DNA from 3 places in the Streptomyces sp. NPDC048269 genome. Region 1 is predicted to be linked to each of the others. Evidence: riboswitches for the same ligand, from Rfam matches in the RefSeq annotation. Region 1 holds a riboswitch; each other region holds the start of a gene.
What was found. Region 1 has a riboswitch for cobalamin ahead of AB0D48_RS09485 (ribonucleoside-diphosphate reductase subunit alpha). Riboswitches for the same ligand answer to the same signal wherever they lie in the genome.
Positions count from the first base shown of each region.

Region 1 (4,352 bases):
ATGATCATCCTGCTGGCCGTGCTCGCACTCGTCATCGTGAACGCGCTGGCGCACTCCCCGTGGGGCGTCTTCTCCATCGGCATGACCCTCCCGATCGCCCTCTTCATGGGCTTCTACCTGCGCGTGCTGCGGCCGGGCCGGGTCACCGAGGTCTCCGCCATAGGCGTCGCGCTGCTGCTGCTCGCCATCGTGGCGGGCGGCTGGGTCGCCGAGTCCTCCTTCGCCTCCACCTTCACGCTGGAGAAGGAGACGCTGGTCGTCTGGATGGTCGTGTACGGCTTCGTCGCCTCGGTGCTGCCGGTGTGGATGCTGCTCGCGCCCCGCGACTACCTCTCCACCTTCATGAAGGTCGGCACCATCGCGCTGCTCGCCCTCGGCGTGGTCATCGCGATGCCGACCCTGAAGATGCCCGCGGTCACCGACTTCGCGACCCGCGGCGACGGCCCGGTCTTCGCCGGCTCGATGTTCCCGTTCGTCTTCATCACCATCGCCTGCGGGGCCCTGTCCGGCTTCCACTCGCTGGTCTCCTCGGGCACCACCCCGAAGATGATCCAGAAGGAGACCCAGGTCCGGGTCATCGGCTACGGCGCGATGCTGACCGAGTCCTTCGTCGCCGTCATGGCGATGATCGCCGCCTCGATCATCGATCCCGGTCTGTTCTTCGCCGTGAACTCCCCCGGCGGAGTCATCGGCACCACGGTCGAGACCGCCTCGGCGGCGGTGACCAACTTCGGCTTCGCCATCTCCCCGGACGCCCTCGCGCAGGCCGCGAAGGACGTCGAGGAGACCAGCCTGCTGTCCCGCACGGGCGGCGCGCCGACATTCGCACTCGGAATGTCGGAGATCTTCTCGGCCGTCATCGGCGGCGCCGGGATGAAGGCCTTCTGGTACCACTTCGCCATCATGTTCGAGGCGTTGTTCATCCTGACGACGGTAGACGCGGGCACCCGCGTCGGCCGGTTCATGCTCCAGGACACCCTCGGCAACGTGCACAAGTCCTTCCGGAACGTGAGCTGGAAGCCGGGCGTCTGGCTGGCGAGCGCGATCGTCGTCGGCGGCTGGGGCTACTTCCTGTGGGTCGGCGTCAAGGACCCGCTGGGCGGCATCAACCAGCTCTTCCCGTTGTTCGGCATCGCGAACCAGCTGCTCGCGGCGGTCGCCCTGGCCGTCTGCACCACGCTGCTGGTCAAGTCCGGCCGGCTGAAGTGGGCCTGGGTCACCGGTGTTCCGCTGGCGTGGGACGTGGCCGTCACGCTCACCGCGAGCTACCAGAAGATCTTCTCGGACGACGTGAAGATCGGGTTCTTCGCGCAGCGCGACAAGTACCAGACCGGCATCGACGCGGGCAAGGTCCTGCCTCCCGCCAAGAACATGGGCGACATGCACACCGTCGTCACCAACGCCACGGTGGACGGTGCGCTGTCGGCGCTGTTCGCGATCCTGATCGTCATCGTGCTGGCGGACGCGGCCCGGACCTGCTTCAAGGCCATCAGCAGCCCGGAGTCCGTGAAGCTCTCCGAGGTCCCGTGGACCGAGTCGAAGATCATCGCCCCGGCGGGGCTGATCCCGACCGCCGAGGAGAGGGCGGAGCTCGCCGCTTCCGGCCTCGACTCGGGCGGCGGCCGGGTCAAGGAGCCGCTGTCCTCATGAGCGGCGTCATGAGCGGCCTCGTGAGCAGCGTCATGAGCGGCCGTGCGGGCCTGCGCGGCGCGCTGGCGCGGGTCCGGTTCTACGTACGGGAGTTCTCGGGCGAAGCGGCGTACGACCGGTACGTGGCCCACGCCCGCTCCCACGACCCGGACGCGCCGGTCCCGACGCGCCGGGAGTTCGAGCGGGCCCGTACGGACGCGCGCGAGGCGGACCCCCGCGAGGGCTTCCGCTGCTGCTGAGGGCAGCCGAGGGGCCCCGCCCGAAACGGGTGGGGCCCTTCGGCACGCCTGCGGCACACTCGACGGCATGGACATCACGATCAGGCCGGTGCGGCCCGCCGACTACGCGGACCTGGGCGAGATCACCGCCCGGGCCTACCTCGCCGACGGGCACCTGGACTTCAACGAGGACGACGAGTACCTGCACGTGCTGCGCGACGTGGCCGGCCGCGCCGCCCAGGCCGAAGTGCTGGTCGCCGAACAGGACGGCCGGGTCCTGGGCGGAGTGACCTTCGCCGCGCCCGGCAGCCCGCTGGCCGACATCGCCGGCCCGGACGAGGCCGAGTTCCGGATGCTCGCCGTGGCCCACGAGGCGCGCGGGCAGGGCGCCGGCGAGGCGCTGGTGCGGGCGTGTGTCGAGCGGGCCCGGGCCATCGAGGGCGTGACGGGACTGGTGCTCTCCACCCAGCACAGCATGGCCGGCGCCCACCGGATCTACGCGCGGCTGGGTTTCGTACGCACGCCCGAGCGGGACTGGGCGCCGATCGAGGGCTTGAGGCTGCTCACTTACGAGTTGAAGCTGTAGCCGCGTGGACACAACATGTGGGGGCTGCCGCATCCGACCGCCCCCACATGTATGCTCATGCCTGCTGTCGCCGCAGGGGAATCCGGTGCGAATCCGGAACTGTCCCGCAACGGTATGAAGTGCACCGATCGGTGCATCCGCGAGTCCGAGGACCTGCCGACAGCGCGCCCGGCTCGACCGAACCGGGTGCCGATACGTCCGGGCCTCGCGGTTGGGCCGGTGGACGCCATGCGGTGTACGCGTTACTGCCACGCCCGCATGCGCCCGCCCGCGCCCCGCCCCGCCGATGACCGGGCCGAGCGAGGGAGAGCTCCCGCCGTGACCATCGCGCCTTCCGCACCGCGCGCCGAGTCCATTTCTGGCGACAACACCGAGGGCCCGGGGGCCACGCTGCTGCGTACCCTCACCGAGCTGACGGCCGACCTCCCCGACACCGACCCCGGACGGGTGGCCGCCGCCGCGCTGCGCGGCCGCAGCTTGGCCGCCGACGAGGCCGAACTGCGCGGGCTGGCCACCGAGGCCGCCGCGGGGCTCATCTCCGAGGACCCGGCGTACTCCCGCCTCGCCGCACGGCTGCTGACCCTCGCCGTCCGTGACGAGGCCGCGGGCCAGGGCGCGACCTCCTTCTCCGAGTCCGTCGCGGTCGGGCACCGCGAGGGGCTCATCGCCGACCGCACCGCCGAGTTCGTGCGCATCCACGCGAGCCGCCTGGACGCCCTCGTGGAGCACGCCCTCGCCGAGGGCGCCGACGACCGCTTCGGCTTCTTCGGCCTGCGCACCCTGCACAGCCGCTACCTGCTGCGCCACCCGATCACCCGTCAGGTCGTGGAGACCCCGCAGTTCTTCATGCTGCGCGTGGCCTGCGGCCTCGCGGAGGACGAGAGCATGCGCGCGGTCGAGGAAGTGGCCTCGCTGTACCGGCTGATGAGCCGCCTCGACTACCTGCCGTCCTCCCCCACGCTCTTCAACTCCGGAACCCGGCACCCGCAGATGTCCTCCTGCTACCTGCTGGACTCCCCGCTGGACGAGCTCGACTCGATCTACGACCGCTACCACCAGGTCGCCCGCCTCTCCAAGCACGCCGGCGGCATCGGTCTGTCGTACTCCCGCATCCGCGCCCGCGGTTCGCTGATCCGCGGCACCAACGGCCACTCCAACGGCATCGTGCCGTTCCTGAAGACCCTCGACGCGTCCGTCGCCGCCGTGAACCAGGGCGGCCGCCGCAAGGGCGCCGCCGCCGTCTACCTGGAGACCTGGCACGCGGACATCGAGGAGTTCCTGGAGCTCCGCGACAACACCGGTGAGGACCAGCGCCGTACGCACAACCTGAACCTCGCCCACTGGGTCCCGGACGAGTTCATGCGCCGCGTGAACGCCGACGCCGACTGGTCGCTGTTCTCCCCGGCCGACGTGCCCGAGCTGGTCGACCTGTGGGGCGACGAGTTCGACGCCGCCTACCGCAAGGCCGAGGAGTCGGGCCTGGCCCGCAAGACCATGCCCGCCCGCGACCTGTACGGCCGGATGATGCGCACCCTCGCGCAGACCGGCCAGGGCTGGATGACCTTCAAGGACGCCTCCAACCGCACGGCGAACCAGACCGCCGAGCCGGGCTCGGTCGTCCACTCCTCGAACCTGTGCACCGAGATCATCGAGGTCACCAACGACGGCGAGACGGCCGTCTGCAACCTCGGCTCGGTCAACATGGGCGCCTTCGTCATCGACACGGCCGACGGTCGCGGGATCGACTGGGAGCGGCTGGACGAGACCGTCCGCACCGCCGTGACCTTCCTCGACCGCGTGGTGGACATCAACTTCTACCCGACCGAGCAGGCCGGCCGCTCCAACGCCCGCTGGCGCCCGGTGGGTCTGGGCGCCATGGGCCTCCAGGACGTGTTCTT
Region 1 covers NZ_JBEZLW010000006.1:158,531-162,882, reverse strand. The annotation lists gene AB0D48_RS09500 (carbon starvation CstA family protein) at 1-1,650, shown strand, start outside; gene AB0D48_RS09495 (YbdD/YjiX family protein) at 1,683-1,889, shown strand; gene AB0D48_RS09490 (GNAT family N-acetyltransferase) at 1,957-2,454, shown strand; cobalamin riboswitch at 2,499-2,630, shown strand; gene AB0D48_RS09485 (ribonucleoside-diphosphate reductase subunit alpha) at 2,773-4,352, shown strand, end outside.

Region 2 (4,352 bases), on a different contig from region 1:
GGCGGGCCCGTCCTCGTACGCGTAGCCCGCGCCCACCAGTTCCACCAACGGCCTCACAAGTACAGCTCCTTCAGTACGAGAGTCATGACGGTCAGCCCGGTCAGCAGCGCGGCGGAGGCGGCCAGGAACCGCCAGGACAGTGCGGCCTCGGGGACGAGCACGCGCAGCGCGCCGTCGTAGCCGCGCCCGGCCAGGCCCGACTGGAGCCGCGCCGCGCGGTCGAAGGCCCGTACGAACGAGGTCGCGGCCAGCCCGCCCACCGAACGCCACGCCGCCGCCCGGCCGGTGGTGCCCAGCCGGGCCGCCTGGGCCTGCCGGACCCGGGCGAGGGAGTCGAGCAGCAGGAACCCGATCCGGTACATGACCAGGGCCACGTCCACCACGGGAGCCGGCACCCCCGCCCGGACCAGCCGCGGCAGCACGTCCGACACCGGGGTGGTGAACGCGAACAGCAGCACGCCGAGCGAGGCCGCCGAGGTGCGCAGCAGCAACTCCACGGCGTGCCGGGGGCCGTCCGGGGCCAGCGAGACGAAGCCGGCCGGCCCCCCGACGGCGAACAGCAGCGGCAGCGCCCCGGTGAAGCAGAACCCGAGCGGGATGCGGAAGGCCCGCCACAGTTGCCGCCGGGCCACCCCGGCGGGGCCGAGGAGCACGGCGAGGGTGGCCGCGGCGACCAGCGGCCCGCCGGGCCACGGGGGCAGGCACACCGCGGCGACCGTCAGTCCGATCCCCAGCAGGGCCTTCTCCAGAGGGTGGCGATGGCGCCAGCGACTGCTGTGCGCCGCCGCGTCGATCGGCAGCACCGCCTACGACTCCGTGGCGGACGTGGGCGGGCCCGCCTCGGCAGCGGCGGCGGCCGCACCCTGACGGCGACCCTTGCGGACGCCGAAGTAGTACGCGAGCACGCCCGCCCCCAGCGCCGCCTGGAGGGCGAACAGCGCCGACTCGATCTCCCCGGAGGGCGGCTCGTACAGCGGCGAGAACCAGGGCTCGTAGTCCGGCTTCAGCTCGGTGATGGCCGCCTCCGCCTGCGCGTCGGCGCCGGCGAACGGCTCCTCCTTGCCCTCGCCCAGGCCGAGCGCGAGCGGGAGTACGGCCAGCGCCGCCACCAGGAGCAGCAGCAGGGTGTTGATCTTCGCGTTCCTGGTCATCAGGCCGACGCCTCCTGCTTCTTCCCGGATCCCGTGAGCTTCGCGACGCCGAGCCGGACCAGGTCCGACGTGCTGGACTGCATCAGCAGCCGCATCACGAGCACGGTCAGCAGCCCCTCGCTGACCGCGAGCGGGATCTGCGTCACCGCGAAGATGCCGGCGAACTTCTCCAGCGAGCCGACGAAGCCGCTGCTCGCGTCCGGGAAGGCCAGGGCCAGCTGGACGGAGGTCACGCAGTAGGTGACCAGATCGGCGAAGAAGGCGCCGAAGAAGACGGTCACCATCAGCGGCACGCCGAACTTCCGCAGCAGCCGGTAGACGCCGTAGCCCGCCCAGGGCCCGGCTATCGCCATCGAGAACACGTTGGCGCCGAGGGTGGTGAGCCCGCCGTGCGCCAGCAGCAGCGCCTGGAACAGCAGGGTGATCGTGCCGAGCACCGCCATGATCGGCGGCCGGAAGAGGATGGCCCCGAGCCCGGTACCGGTGGGGTGGGAACAACTGCCAGTCACAGAAGGGATCTTCAGGGCGGACAGTACGAAGGTGAACGCTCCGGACGCTCCGAGCAGCAGCGTGCTCTCCGGGTGGGCCTTCACCTCGCGGGTGAGGGCGCGTACTCCGTGTACGACAAAGGGAGCGGACGCGGCGCCCCAGGCGACCGCGTGCAAAGGGGGCAGAAACCCCTCGGCTATATGCATGAGTGGGGAAGACCTCTCCAGCACCTCGTGGATGGACAGCGCGCCCCGGCCGGTCTCCTGGCTCACGGGTACTGATGCCCGGACTCCGCCTTCCCGGGGCCGTGCGGTTTCCCGCGCGGGCCCAGTGGCTTCCCGAAGGAATGGAGCCGGACTTCCCGATCACAGTGGCGAGGGCCGCACCGGTTTCACACCGGTTTCCCGAACACCAAGGCCCACTGACCCTAGTCGGCCGCGCGGAGTGGTAACAAACCGTTCCGAACGCCACCCGCCTGGCGGTGCCCGGCGTACGGCGAGTGGCCCAGCCCGTCGGGCGCACGGGGGTGCGGCCTGGTGAAGTGGAGGGCGCAGAGCGGTACACGTTGCCCCACCAGGGCGGTCCGCGGGCCCGGCTCGCCCATGCCGCACGAAGGAGACAGAACGATGGCGGAGACGGGAGCGGCCCACGGCGATCTGCGGGCCCTGGTGATCAACTGCACGCTCAAGCGGTCGCCGGAACGCAGCCACACGGAGGGCCTGATCGATCGCAGCCGCGGCATCATGGAACGCCAGGGCGTGCAGGTCGAGGTCCTGCGCGCGGTGGACCTCGACATCGCCACGGGCGTGTGGCCGGACATGACCGAGCACGGCTGGGAGACGGACGAGTGGCCGGTCGTCTACAGCAAGGTGATGGCCGCCGACATGCTGACGCTGGCCGGGCCGGTGTGGCTGGGTGACAACTCCTCGGTCATGAAGCAGGTCATCGAACGTCTTTACGCCTGTTCGTCGATCCTGAACGAGGCCGGGCAGTACGCCTACTACGGCCGGGTCGGCGGGTGTCTGATCACGGGCAACGAGGACGGCGCGAAACACTGCGCGATGAACGTGCTGTACAGCCTGCAGCACCTGGGATACGTGATCCCGCCGCAGGCGGACGCGGGCTGGGTGGGGGAGGCCGGCCCCGGTCCCTCCTACCTCGACCCCGGTTCCGGCGGCCCGGAGAACGACTTCACCAACCGCAACACGACCTTCATGACCTGGAACATGCTCCACCTGGCGAGGATGCTGAAGGACGCCGGTGGCGTCCCCGCCCACGGCAACCAGCGGTCGGAGTGGGACGCGGGGTGCCGCTTCGACTTCGAGAACCCCGAACACAGGTGAGACACGGCCCGGCAGGCGCCCGGTCACGGACCACCGAGATCCACGGAGGGGAGGGCGGCTCAGATCGATCGCGAGCGATTCACGAGAACGCTGACGTTCTGGCTGCGTCCGGCATTCGCGCTCCGCGTGGTGAACCGGTTCCAGAGAATCGCGGGGTTCGATCGCTCGATGGCGCTGGCTTCCAGCATGCTGACCGCGATGGTCTCCCTCGCGATCCTCTTCGGTGCCGTGCTGGCCGACATCGGCGGTCAGGACGTTGCGGACCGGATCATCGACCGGTACGGCCTCACAGGGGCCGGAGCCGATGCCGTGCGGGACGTCTTCTCCTCGACCGCCGACACGAGCGTCGGCGTCCTCGGGGCCCTGTTCCTGCTGATCTCCATGCTGAGCTTCGCGCGGGCGGTGCAGCGGTTGTTCGAGCAGACCTGGCAGCTCAAGCCCCTGAGCATGCGCAACACGGTCAATGACGCGAAGTGGGTCCTGGCCTTCGTGATCTACGTGCCCGTGAGCGGCTGGCTCTTCGCCGTCGCCGGCCGGGGGCACCTCACGCTGGCGGTGAACCTGCTCGAAGCGTCGCTGAGCGGGCTCTTCCTCGTCTGGGGTGGCTGGATCCTGTCGGCGAAGAGGATCGCCTGGAGCGATCTCCTGCCGTTCGGTGTCATCGTGTCCGTCCTGATGGCGCTCTATGGCGTGGGCGCGGACTTCTACCTGCCGCGTCTGTTCAACTCCTACGCCGACCGTTACGGCGCGATGGGCGTGGTCTTCGCGATGCTCTCGGCGTTCTTCGGCATCGTGCTGGTCGTGGTGGGGTCGGCGGCGCTCGGACGGGAGGTGCGTGATGAACTCGGCCGCATCCGTCAGGGCGAGCGGCCGCCCGATGACGAGGTCCGCCGTGAATGGGACAGCGTGGTCAGCCAGATGAGGGAGCGCTGGCACACCACCCGGGGGAGGATCTCCAGCTTCCGGCCGTCCAGCAAGCCGTCCGAGGAGCTGTCGGACGAGCTGTCCGAAGAGCCGTCCGAGGAGCCGTCCGACGAGTCCTCCGACGCGCCGTCCGAGAAGCCGGAGCAGCCGTGAGCGGGGTCCCGTTCAGACGCCGGAGGTGGCGATGATGTCGCCGCCGGAGACGGCGGCGGTGAGCGCGGCGTGGTCGGAGACGGTCTGGTCGGCGTAGTGGAGCGCGAAGTCGGCGACGGCCCGGTCGAAGGCGTCGGCCTTGCCGAGGTAACCGGCGATGGCGATGCGGTCGCCGGAGCGGGCGTGGGCGCGGGCCAGTGCCGTGCCGCACAGTTCCGCGTACTGGCGGAGCACGGCCGGGCCCATGGTCTCGACCACCGCCGATCCCTTCATGTCGCGCAGCTGACGGCAG
Region 2 covers NZ_JBEZLW010000051.1:25,121-29,472, forward strand. The annotation lists gene AB0D48_RS32355 (ATP-binding cassette domain-containing protein) at 1-57, opposite strand, end outside; gene cbiQ (cobalt ECF transporter T component CbiQ) at 54-803, opposite strand; gene AB0D48_RS32365 (energy-coupling factor ABC transporter substrate-binding protein) at 807-1,151, opposite strand; gene AB0D48_RS32370 (energy-coupling factor ABC transporter permease) at 1,151-1,846, opposite strand; cobalamin riboswitch at 1,876-2,095, opposite strand; gene AB0D48_RS32375 (flavodoxin family protein) at 2,267-2,983, shown strand; gene AB0D48_RS32380 (hypothetical protein) at 3,152-4,060, shown strand; gene AB0D48_RS32385 (DUF2252 domain-containing protein) at 4,073-4,352, opposite strand, start outside.
Region 2: it holds a riboswitch for cobalamin, as region 1 does, so the genes downstream of both, AB0D48_RS32370 (energy-coupling factor ABC transporter permease) here and AB0D48_RS09485 (ribonucleoside-diphosphate reductase subunit alpha) in region 1, are expected to answer to the same signal.

Region 3 (4,352 bases), on a different contig from region 1:
AGCGACCGCTGCTGCTGCCGCTGGGCGACGAGAGGGCCGAGCTGGGTCGCGGGGTCCAGCGGGTCGCCGACCACCAGGGCCCCGGCCGCGGCCGCGAGGGCCTCGGCCACCTCCTCGTACCGGCTGCGCGGCGCGAGCACGCGGGTCTGGGCCACGCACGCCTGGCCGTTGTTCATCCAGGCCGCGGGCACGATCCCGGCGACGGTGGTGTCCAGATCGGCGTCCGGCAGGATCACGGCGGCCGACTTGCCGCCGAGTTCGAGGGTGACGCGGGTCAGGTTGCGCGCCGCGACCTCCATCACGCGCTTGCCGGCGGCGACCGAGCCGGTGAAGGCGACCTTGTCGATGCCGGGGTGGCCGACCAGGTACTCGCTGACCTCCCGGTCGGCGGGCAGGATCGACAGCACTCCCTCCGGCACCCCGGCCTCGCGCGCGATGTCGGCGAGGATGTACGAGTCGAGCGGGGACTCCGGGGACGGCTTGAGGATCACCGTCGAGCCGGTGAGCAGCGCGGGCGCGAGCTTGGCGGCGGCCACGAACTGCGGCACGTTCCACGGGATGACGGCCGCGACGACCCCGACCGGTTCGCGGCGCACCAGGATCGGGCCGAGGACGCCCTGACGGTGCTCCTCGTACGGATAGGCGCGCGCGACGGTGATCGCGGCGTCATAGACCATCATCGGGCCGAGCGCCTGGGCGAGCACGCTCCAGGAGTACGGGGATCCGTTCTGGGAGCTGATCGAACGGGCGATCTCCTCGTGCCGGACGGCTATGGCGTCCTTGATCCGGGAGACGACGGCGACGCGTTCGTCGAGCGACATCCGCGGCCAGGGCCCCTCGTCGAACGCCTTGCGCGCGGCGGCGACCGCCCGGTCGACGTCTGCCTTCGAGGCGTGCGGCACGGAGCCGATGACCTGCTCGGTGTGGGGGGAGACGACCTGGATCGTGTCGCTGCCCAGCGGATCCGTCCACTCCCCGCCGATGAACAGTTGTCCGTGTTCCACGAGCTCGGTCATGGCTGATGCCTCCTGCGGCTTGGCGTTCCAGAACTGATACCAGTTCTAGTTAGAGGAGTCCACGGCCAGGGCGGAACGGCCCGGAAGATCGAACGACTAGTCAGAAAGCGCTGGAGGTGGTCGACTTGGGCTACTACTGAAACAAGTTCTCGTTCGGCTTCCCGTGCGGAACCACGCTCGGTTCGGTTCGGTTCGGTTCGGTTTGGCTCGTCGGCTCGGCTCAGGGACTGGGGGTCTCATGTCAGAGGACACACCACAGGACACGTCACAGGTGACCGACCACGGCGGAGGAGTGTGGGCGATCAAGGTCCCCATCCCTGACAACCCCCTCGGGCACACCCTCGTCCACGTCCTCGACACCGACCGCGGCCCGGTCCTCGTCGACACCGGCTGGGACGACCCCGAATCCTGGGACGCCCTCGTCGCCGGCCTCGCCGCGCTCGGCATCGCCCTCGCCGACGTCCACGGCGTCGTCATCACCCACCATCACCCCGACCACCACGGCCTGTCCGGCCAGGTCCGCGCCGTGTCCGGTGCCTGGATCGCCATGCACGCCGCCGACACCGAGGTCGTCGTACGGACCCGGTCCGCCGAGCCGGGCGTCTGGTTCGACTACATGAGCGAGAAGCTCGCGGCCGCCGGAGCCCCCGAGGAGCACATCGCCCCGCTGCGCGCCGCCCGCGCGGGCGGCCGCATGCGGACGCTGCCCGGCCTGCACGCCGCCGTCCCCGACCGGGAGATCGTCCCCGCCGAGCTGCTCCCCCTCGCCGGACGCCGGCTGCGCGCGATCTGGACTCCCGGGCACACCCCCGGGCACGTCTGCCTGCACCTGGAGGAACAGCACCCGGCGAACCTCCCCGGCAACGGCCGCCTCTTCTCCGGCGACCACCTGCTGCCCGGTATCTCCCCCCACATCGGCCTGTACGAGACCCCGGAGGACACCCGCGTCACCGACCCCCTCGGGGACTACCTCGACTCCCTCGAACGCATCGGACGCCTGGGCCCGGCCGAGGTGCTCCCGGCCCACCAGCACGCCTTCACCGACGCCCCCGCCCGCGTTCGGGAACTCCTCGAGCACCACGAGGAACGGCTCACCGGGCTGTGGGCGCTGCTCGCCGAGCCACTGACCCCGTGGGCGCTGGCGGAGCGGATGGAGTGGAACCGGCCCTGGGAGCAGATCCCGTACGGCTCCCGCAACATCGCCGTCTCCGAGGCGGAGGCCCACCTGCGGCGGCTGGTGAAGCAGGGCCGCGCGGAGGTGGTCCCGGGCACCGACCCGGTGACCTACCGGGCGCTGTAACGGGTACGGCGTCGCGGCCGGAGCGGGCTCGGGGCGGGCAGCGCCCCCGGGCGCGCGGGTTACGGGCCGGTAGAGTGAATCCGTCGTCCACACCTCTGTACGGGGGGAAGCCGGTGCGAATCCGGCGCTGACCCGCAACCGTGACCCGCCCTCGGCACCGCCGCGGCGGGGAGCCGGAATGCCCCGTACCGGAAGTGCGCGGCTCGTGCCGCCGGGCCCCCGGCGGCCGGCACCGTCGAGGTAAACGGAGCCGGAGCCCGGTGCCTGAGCGTGCCTGCCTCCAGCTCCCCAGCACGAGAGGCATCCGCCCCATGAACGTCCGCCGCAGCGCCGCCGCGCTCGCCGCCTCCGCCGTGCTCTGCGTGGGCGCCGCCCCCGCAGCCCTCGCCGACACCGCCCCGCCCGCCTCGCCCTCCGCGCCGCCGGTCATCCCCTCCGGGCTCTACGGCAAGAAGGACCCGATGTACGACGGCGTGTGGCGGCAGTCGTTCGCGCTGCTCGCACTGCACACGGTGGGCGTCAAGCCCGCCGGGCAGGCCGTGGACTGGCTGACCGGCCAGCAGTGCCCGAACGGCTCCTTCCCCTCCTTCCGCGCGGACACCGCCAAGGCGTGCGACGCCTCGACGTACATCGACTCCAACGCCACCGCGGCCGCCGTGCAGGCGCTGGCCGCGCTCGGCGGCCACGACGAGACGGTGAAGAAGGCCGTCGGGTGGCTGAAGTCCGTACAGAACGAGGACGGCGGCTGGAGCAGCAACCCCGGCGGCGCCATGGACAGCGGTACGGACGCGAACTCGACCGGCATCGTGATCAGCGCCCTGGCGGCGGCCGGTGAGAAGCCGGCCGAGGTCAAGTCGAAGGCGGGGAAGTCGCCCTACGAGGCGCTGCTCACCTTCCAGCTGGGCTGCTCCGCCGAGCCTGCCGCCGACCGGGGCGCCTTCGCGTTCCAGCCGGTCGACGGCAAGCTGCTCGCCAACGCCGACGCCACGGCCGCCGCGGCGCTGGCCGGACTCGGCACGGGCGCGGCCGTTCCGCCCGCCACCACGGACACCCCCGCGACGGCGCTCGCCTGCCCGGCCGGTTCCGCCGACCCGGTGGCCGCCGCCCAGGGCGCGGCCGGCTACCTGGCCGAGGCCCTCGAGAAGGACGGCCACCTCACGGCCTCGACCCCGGGCTCGGACCAGCCGACCCCGGACACCGGCAACACCGCCGACGCGGTGATCGCCCTGGCCGCGGCCGGGCACAAGCAGTCGGCGGCGGGTGCGCTGGAGTGGCTCAAGGCCAACTCGGCGCAGTGGTCGAAGGACAACCCTGCGGCCCTCGGCACGCTGATCCTGGCCGCGCACGCGACGGGCACCGACCCGAAGTCCTTCGGCGGCACCGACCTGGTGTCGGCGCTGAACGCGACGGGCCCGGCCCCGCAGGGCACGGACACCTCCGCGACCACGGTGGACAGTGACGAGGACAAGCCCTCGGGCGGCCAGAGCATCTGGTGGATCATCGGTGCGGGCGGCGCGGCCGGCGTGGGCATCGGCATCCTGCTGAGCGGGCGCCGCAAGAAGAAGAACCAGCTCTGATGCCCCGCCGCCTCCTTCCGCTGGCTCTCGGCCTCACCCTCGTTCTGCTGGCCGCCGCACCGGCCCTGGCATCGAGCTACCGCTACTGGTCGTTCTGGGACGGCGCGGGCGGCCGGTGGGCGTACGCCTCCACGGGCCCCTCGACGGCCCGTCCGGCGGACGGCTCGGTGCAGGGCTTCCGCTTCGCGGTGAGCAAGGACGCGGCGGCCGAGGCGGCGCTGCCGCGGGCGGCGGCGGACTTCTCGGCGATCTGCGGGGCGACCCCGGCGGCCGAGGGCAGGAAGCGGGTGGCGCTGGTCATCGACTTCGGCGTCCCGGCGGACGCCCCGGCGGGCGACGCCCCGCCGCAGCCGGAGCCGCGCACGGCCTGCGCCCAGGTGGCCCCGGAGGCCACGACGGCCGAGGCCCTGGCGTCGGTCGCGAAGCCGCTGCGCTACAACAGCGCGGCGCTTCTGTGCG
Region 3 covers NZ_JBEZLW010000018.1:66,415-70,766, reverse strand. The annotation lists gene AB0D48_RS20990 (aldehyde dehydrogenase) at 1-1,016, opposite strand, end outside; gene AB0D48_RS20985 (MBL fold metallo-hydrolase) at 1,255-2,316, shown strand; cobalamin riboswitch at 2,386-2,515, shown strand; gene AB0D48_RS20980 (prenyltransferase/squalene oxidase repeat-containing protein) at 2,628-3,893, shown strand; gene AB0D48_RS20975 (SCO2322 family protein) at 3,893-4,352, shown strand, end outside.
Region 3: it holds a riboswitch for cobalamin, as region 1 does, so the genes downstream of both, AB0D48_RS20980 (prenyltransferase/squalene oxidase repeat-containing protein) here and AB0D48_RS09485 (ribonucleoside-diphosphate reductase subunit alpha) in region 1, are expected to answer to the same signal.